Linked DNA regions of Rhodopseudomonas palustris HaA2. The protein of the gene in region 2 interacts with the protein of the main gene of each other region in a pairwise test. Links are inferred from orthologs where the notes say so. Each region holds a gene or a part of one and is shown on either strand. Other genes may lie near its edges.

Region 1 (3,918 bases), 1.9 Mb from region 2 along the record:
GAGGGCGACGCCTGCCTGTCGCGGATCGGCGAGGCGCTGGCGGGCGTGGCCGACGAGACCGGCGGCTTCGCCGCGCGCTACGGCGGCGAGGAGTTCTGCCTCCTGTTGCCGAATACCGATGCGGCGGCCGCGCGCGATGTCGGCGAATTGGTTCGGGCCACGATCGAGCGACTTGGGGTGCCGCATCGCACCAGCGAGTTTCAGCGCGTCACCGTCAGCGTCGGCGTCGCGACGGCTCTGCCGGTCGACACCGCGGCGCCGCGCGAACTGCTCGAGGCCGCCGACGCCGCGCTCTACGCCGCCAAACACGGCGGCCGCAACACGGTCGCCGAACACGGCCTGGTCCGCGGCGCCGATGCGCCCGCGCCAATGGCGATGGCGGGCTGAGGCGGCGCCCGCGCCGGGCCCCGGCCGGACCGCGGAATTGCGCCCATCCCATTGACCCGACGCAGCGTTTCGTGGCCTATTCCGCGCGCCTTGCGCGCGAATTCCGCCTGAGCCGCACCGGTTTGCGACCTCATTCGCGCTTCCTTGAATGTGCACAGCGCTCGAACCGGCCGGCCGACTGATCTCCAGCCTGACTGATCTCCATGAGCAACGAACGTTACAACGCCCGCGAATCCGAGCCGAAATGGCAGGCGAAATGGGACGAGGCGAAAATTTTCGCCACCCGGAACGACGACCCGCGCCCAAAGTATTACGTGCTGGAGATGTTCCCGTATCCGTCGGGCCGCATCCATATGGGGCACGTCCGCAACTACACCATGGGCGACGTGGTGGCGCGGACGATGCGGGCGCGCGGCCACAACGTGCTGCACCCGATGGGCTGGGACGCGTTCGGCCTGCCGGCCGAGAACGCCGCGATTGAGCGCAAGGTCGCGCCCAAGGCCTGGACCTACGACAACATCGCTTCAATGAAGAAGCAGCTCCAGACCATGGGGCTGTCGCTCGACTGGGCGCGTGAATTCGCGACCTGCGATCCGACCTACTACAAGCATCAGCAGAAGATGTTCCTGGATTTCCTGAAGGTCGGCCTGGCCGAACGGGAAACCCGCAAGCTCAACTGGGACCCGGTCGACATGACCGTGCTGGCCAACGAGCAGGTGATCGACGGCCGCGGCTGGCGCTCCGGCGCGGTGGTCGAGCAGCGCGAGATGAACCAGTGGGTGTTCAAGATCACCCGCTACGCGCAGGACCTGCTCGACGCGCTGGAAACGCTCGACCGCTGGCCCGACAAGGTCCGGCTGATGCAGCGCAACTGGATCGGCCGCAGCGAAGGCCTGTTGGTGCGGTTCGCGCTGGATGCGGCGACGACGCCGGCCGGCGAGACCGAGCTGAAGATTTTCACCACGCGGCCCGACACGCTGTTCGGCGCCAAATTCATGGCGATCGCGCCGGATCATCCGCTGGCGCAGGCGGCGGCCGCCAAGAACGAGAAGATCGCGGCCTTCGTCGAGGAGTGCAAGAAGCGCGGCACCGCGCAGGCCGAGATCGACACCGCCGAGAAGCAGGGCATCGACACCGGCATCCGCGCGCTGCATCCGTTCGACCCGACCTGGCAGATCCCGGTCTATGTGGCGAATTTCGTGCTGATGGAATACGGCACCGGCGCCATCTTCGGCTGCCCGGCGCACGACCAGCGCGACCTCGATTTCGTCAACAAGTACCAGCTTGGTAATACGCCCGTTGTGTGCCCCGAGGGCCAGGACCCTTTGAGCTTCGTCATCACCGACGAGGCCTATGACGGCGACGGCCGCCTGATCAATTCGCGCTTCCTCGACGGCATGAGCATCGCGGACGCGAAGGAAGAAGTGGCGAAGCGGCTGGAGACAGCGACGCTCGGCAATGCGCCGGTCGGCGAGCGCAAGGTCAATTTCCGCCTGCGCGACTGGGGGATTTCACGCCAGCGCTATTGGGGCTGCCCGATCCCGGTGATCCATTGCGAGGTCTGCGGCGTCGTGCCGGTGCCGGACAAGGACCTGCCCGTCGTGCTGCCGGAGGACGTGTCGTTCGACAAGCCCGGCAACGCGCTCGACCATCACCCGACCTGGAAGCACGTGCCCTGCCCGCAATGCGGCGGCAAAGCGCAGCGCGAAACCGACACCATGGACACCTTCGTGGATTCGTCCTGGTACTTCGCGCGCTTCACCGATCCGTGGAACGAGACCGCGCCGACCACGCCCGACGTGGTCAACCGGATGCTGCCGGTCGATCAATATATCGGCGGCGTCGAGCACGCGATCCTGCATCTCTTGTACAGCCGGTTCTTCACCCGGGCGATGAAGGCCACCGGCCATCTCGGCCTGGACGAGCCGTTCCGCGGCATGTTCACCCAGGGCATGGTGGTGCACGAGACCTACCGCACCGCCGACGGCCATTTCGCCTCGCCGGCCGAAGTCGCGATCGTGGCCGAGGGCGACGGCCGCCGCGCCACGCTGCTCGACGGCGGCACGCCGGTCGAGATCGGCCCGATCGAAAAGATGTCGAAGAGTAAGCGCAACACCGTCGATCCCGACGACATCATCGGCTCTTACGGCGCCGACACCGCGCGCTGGTTCATGCTGTCGGATTCGCCGCCGGACCGCGACGTGATCTGGAGCGAGGAAGGCGTCAAGGGCGCATCGCGCTTCGTGCAGCGGCTGTGGCGGATGGTGAATGACGCCGCCGCCATCGCCCGTTCGGCCCCGGCCGAGCGGCCGGCGACGTTCGGCCCCGAGGCGCTGGCGGTGCGCAAGGCCGCGCATGGCGCGCTCGACAAGGTGTTGAGCGGCATCGAACGGCTCGCCTTCAATGTCAGCCTCGCCCATATCCGCGAATTCGCCAACAGCTTCGGCGAGGCGCTGGCGAAGCCGGGCCAGCCGTCGCCGGATCTGGCCTGGGCGATCCGCGAGGCCGCGGTCATCCTTGTTCAACTGTTTCACCCGATGATGCCGCATCTGGCCGAGGAATGCTGGGCGGCGCTGGGCCGGCCGGGCCTGGTCTCCGAGGCGCTGTGGCCGCAAATCGAACGCGATTTGCTGGTCGAAGACAGCATCACCCTGCCGGTACAGGTCAACGGCAAGAAACGCGGGGACATCACGGTGGCCAGGGACGCCAACACCCAGGAAATTGAGGCTGCCGTTTTGGCCCTCGATGCGGTAAGACAGGCGCTGGACGGCAAGCCCGTCCGCAAGGTGATCGTGGTGCCGCAGAGGATCGTGAATGTCGTCGGTTAGGCCCGCATTGGCGAAGATGGTCGCGAGGCTGGCGCTCGCCGCAATGCTGGCGGCGCCGCTGGCTGGATGCTTCCAGCCGATGTATGCCGACCGCGGCGACGGCTCGCCGACGCTGCGCGACAAGCTCGCCGCCATCGAGGTGCCGCCGCTCGACGTGCCGAACGGCTCGCGCGTCGCCCGGCTCGGCGTCGAGATCCGCAACGCGCTGATGTTCAAGATGTACGGCAGCGCCACCGGCGCGCCGCCGCTGTATTCGCTGAAGATGAACCTCACCACCCAGCGCTCGTCGCTGATCGTCGATCCGACCACCGCGCTGCCGACCATCGAGAATTACGGCATCGACGCCAGCTACCGGCTGATCGAGATCGCCACCGGCAAGGTGGTGATGTCCGGCAACACCTTCTCGCGCGTCGAATACGACGTGCCGGGCCAGACCCAGCGCTTCGCCCGCACCCGCGCCGGCCGTGACGCCGAGGATCGCGCCGCGCAGGAAATCGCCGAGAACATCAACACCAGGCTGGCGTCGTATTTCTACGCCGGCATCTGAGCCGGTCGTGCGCGCCCGCGCCGCATCGCCGGTCTAACATCGCCATGGTCGCGCTGCGTGGACGAGACGCCACCTCCTTTCTGGCCCGCCCCGATCCGGGCCGGCCGATCATCCTGCTGTTCGGCCCCGATGCCGGCCTGGTACGCGAACGCGCCG
Region 2 (3,695 bases):
CGCCGACAAGCTCAACAAGGCGGTCAATGGCGAACTCGCGCCGCTCAAGCTCGAGCGCGCCAAATTCATGACCCAGGTCGAGGCCGATCCGGCGACGCCGGGGCCGCAGGGCATCGACCGCGTCGAATTCTGGGTGCAGACCAACCCCGGCACGCGGCCCGGCCCGATGATGAAGGTCGCCTCCGGCGGCGAGCTGTCACGCTTCCTGCTGGCGCTGAAAGTGGTGCTGTCGGACAAGGGCTCGGCGCCGACGCTGGTGTTCGACGAGATCGACACCGGGGTCGGCGGCGCGGTCGCCGATGCGATCGGCGGGCGCTTGGCGCGGCTCGCCACCAAGGTGCAGGTGATGGCCGTGACCCACGCCCCGCAAGTCGCCGCCCGCGCCGACCAGCATCTGCTGATTTCCAAAGCCGCGCTCGACAAGGGCAAACGCGTCGCCACCCGCGTCGCCGCCCTGGAACAGGACCACCGCCGCGAAGAAATCGCGAGGATGCTGGCGGGCGCCGAGATCACCGCCGAGGCAAGGGCGGCGGCGGACCGGCTGATCAAGGCGGCGGGGTGATCTCATCCTCGCTCCGCGCGGGGCAGGGTGATCGCATCTGAAAGTTCGCGCTCGCGACGTGCATCACCCTCCCCTGGAGGGGGAGGGTCGCTCGCGTCAGCGAGCGGGGTGGGGTGGCGAAGAGTTCATCCGCCGTGCCGCGGCTCACCCCACCCCGTCACGCATCCCGCTACGCGGGCTGCGTGCCGACCCTCCCCCTCGAAGGGGAGGGTGAAGCGAGCCCGGTGCAATAGCTTCGAATTCCATGCGATTGCCCTGCCGCGCGCGGGGAGTGGTGAGCCAGCCCCGCTTTCATCACCAGGTCCTTCATTGTATCCATTGCGCATGACAAAAGCGCCGAAGCCCGCCCCCGACATCGCCACCCTCACCAAAGCGAAAGCCAAGGTGGAGGCGATGCGGTTGCGGCTCGAGATCGAGCGGCACAACAGCGCGTACTACCAGCACGACGCGCCGACGGTTTCGGACGCGGAGTACGATGCGCTGCGGCGCAGGCTGGAGGCGATCGAGGCGAAATTCCCCGAGCTCGTCAGCGCGTCGTCGCCGACACAGACGGTGGGCGCGGCGCCGGCGCGTGGTTTCGCCAAGGTGCAGCACGCGGTGCCGATGCTGTCGCTCGGCAACGCCTTTGCCGACGACGAGGTCACGGAATTCGTCGAGCGCGTGCAGCGTTTCCTCCGGCTCGATGCGGTGCCGTCGATCGTCGCCGAGCCGAAGATCGACGGGCTGTCGCTGTCGCTGCGTTACGAGCACGGCGAATTGATGCGCGCGGCGACGCGGGGCGACGGCTTCACCGGCGAGGACGTCACCGCCAACGTCCGCACTATCGCGGATATTCCGACCACGCTGAAGGCGAAGACGATCCCCGCCGCCTGCGAGCTGCGCGGCGAAGTCTACATGCTGAAGCAGGATTTCCTCGCGCTCAACAAGCGGCAGGAGGAGGCCGGCGACACCGTGTTCGCCAATCCGCGCAATTCCGCCGCCGGCTCGCTGCGGCAGAAGGATGTTGCGATCACCGCGTCGCGGCCGCTGAAATTCTTCGCCTATGCGTGGGGCGAGATGAGCGACTACCCGATGGACGAGCCGACCCAGTTCAAGATGCTCGGCTGGCTGAAACAGGCCGGCTTCGTCGTCAATCCCGAGATCACGCTGTGTACCAGCGTCGACGACGCGCTCGCATTCTATCGCCGGATCGGCGAGCAGCGCGCGGCGCTGCCCTACGACATCGACGGCGTGGTCTACAAGGTCGATCGGCTCGACTATCAGGAACGCCTCGGCTTCGTCTCGCGCAGTCCGCGCTGGGCGATCGCGCACAAATTCGCCGCCGAGCAGGCGACCACGGTGCTGGAGAAGATCGACATCCAGGTCGGCCGTACCGGCGCGCTCACTCCGGTGGCACGATTGCAGCCGGTGACGGTGGGTGGCGTGGTGGTGCAGAACGCGACGCTGCACAACGAGGACTACATCAAGGGTCTCGGCAATGACGGCTCGCCGCTGCGCGACGGCGTCGACATCCGCGAGGGCGACACCGTGGTGGTGCAGCGCGCCGGCGACGTGATTCCGCAGATCGTCAGCGTCGTGCTCGACAAGCGGCCGGCCGACGCGACGCCCTATCACTTCCCGCACAAATGCCCGGTGTGCGGCAGCCACGCGGCGCGCGAGGAGGGCGAGGCGGTGTGGCGTTGCACCGGCGCGCTGATCTGTCCGGCGCAGGCGGTGGAGCGGCTGAAGCATTTCGTCTCGCGGCTGGCCTTCGACATCGACGGGCTCGGCGAGAAGCAGATCGTGCTGTTCCACGAACGCGGATGGGTGAAGGAACCCGCCGACATCTTCACGCTGCAGGCGCGCAACGCCGCGCTGAAGCTCGAAGATATCGAAGGCTATGGCGAGACCTCGGTGCGCAATCTGTTCGCGGCGATCGACGCGCGGCGCACCATCGAGCTGCATCGCTTGATCTTCGCGCTCGGCATCCGCCATGTCGGCGAGGGCAATGCGAAGCTGCTGGCGCGGCACTACGGCACGCTGGATGCCTTCCTGGCGGCGATGCGCGCCGCCGCGGAAGGGCAGACTGAGGAAGGCAATACGTCGGAGGCGTATCAGGATCTCGACAATATCGCCGGCATCGGCGAGGTCGTCGCTGCCGCTGTGGTCGAGTTCTTCGCCGAGCCGCGCAACGTCGCGGCGCTCGATGCGCTGCTGGCCGAACTGAAGGACGTGCTGCCGGCCGAGCAGGCGCGGCGCGACACCGCCGTCGCCGGCAAGACCGTGGTGTTCACCGGATCGCTGACGAAATTCACCCGCGACGAAGCCAAGGCGGCGGCGGAGCGACTGGGCGCCAAGGTCGCCGGCTCGGTGTCGAAGAAGACCGACTACGTCGTCGCCGGCGCGGACGCCGGATCGAAGCTCACCAAGGCGAAAGACCTCGGCGTCGCGGTGTTGACCGAGGACGAGTGGCTGGCGCTGATCTCTTGACGCGTCATTCCGGGGCGCGAGCGCAGCTCGAGAACCCGGAATTCCGAGGTGCTCTGCCGATCGAGATTCCGGGTTCGCTCACTTCGTGAGCGCCCCGGAATGACCCGGGGAGGGGCGTGCCTGGCCAGTCCGGACGTCATCCTGAGGCGCCGCCGCGGAGCGGCGGCCTCGAAGGATGGGCCGCTTGCGCGCGTCGCCGCATCCTTCGAGGCGCGCCGAGGAGGGCGCGCACCTCAGGATGACGATGCTGTGCGTGAAACGGCGCAGGCAGGCCGCCCTCACATCACCGGCGGCTCTTCGCCTTCTGCCTTCTCGATCAGCTCTTCGCTCGCGATGAGGTTGCTGCGTGGCACCAGGAAGATCATCGAGGCGGCGCAGGCCAGCGCGAGGGCGGCGACGGCGATGTTGAGCGGCAGCGGCGTGGCGAAATGGCCGCCGAGATACGCGCCGAACTGCGAGCACAGCGCGCCGATCCCGAATTGGGTGAAGCCCATCAGCCCGGAAGCGGTGCCGGCCACCTGCGGCCTTATGCTGATCGCGCCGGCGGTTGCATTGGCCATCACGAAGGCGTTGCCGAACATGATGATCATGTGGGTGGCGAACAGCCAGCTCGGCACCTGATTCCAGCCGAGCACGCCCCACGCCAGATTCAGCGCCGCGCCGC

Evidence for each region. Proteins that work in one complex are often made in the same cells at the same time.
Region 1: the proteins of ligA (region 2) and leuS interact in binary tests that used the Escherichia coli proteins (3 or more experiments, as listed by UniProt). The link is inferred for Rhodopseudomonas palustris HaA2 from one-to-one orthologs.

What each region holds. Positions count from the first base shown.
Region 1 is NC_007778.1:425,976-429,893, forward strand. Bases 214-3,415 are described here. They hold leuS (leucine--tRNA ligase), read left to right. Parts: upstream 214-590; coding sequence 591-3,215; downstream 3,216-3,415. Other genes in these bases: RPB_RS01950 (GGDEF domain-containing protein), read left to right, coding at 214-387; lptE (LPS assembly lipoprotein LptE), read left to right, coding at 3,202-3,415. Also shown: more of RPB_RS01950, read left to right, coding at 1-213; more of lptE, read left to right, coding at 3,416-3,762; holA (DNA polymerase III subunit delta), read left to right, coding at 3,807-3,918.
Region 2 is NC_007778.1:2,282,538-2,286,232, forward strand. What follows is about bases 480-3,458. They hold ligA (NAD-dependent DNA ligase LigA), read left to right. Parts: upstream 480-886; coding sequence 887-3,031; downstream 3,032-3,458. Other genes in these bases: recN (DNA repair protein RecN), read left to right, coding at 480-562; RPB_RS10105 (multidrug effflux MFS transporter), read right to left, coding at 3,310-3,458. In the rest of the region: more of recN, read left to right, coding at 1-479; more of RPB_RS10105, read right to left, coding at 3,459-3,695. UniProt on the Escherichia coli protein: DNA ligase that catalyzes the formation of phosphodiester linkages between 5'-phosphoryl and 3'-hydroxyl groups in double-stranded DNA using NAD as a coenzyme and as the energy source for the reaction.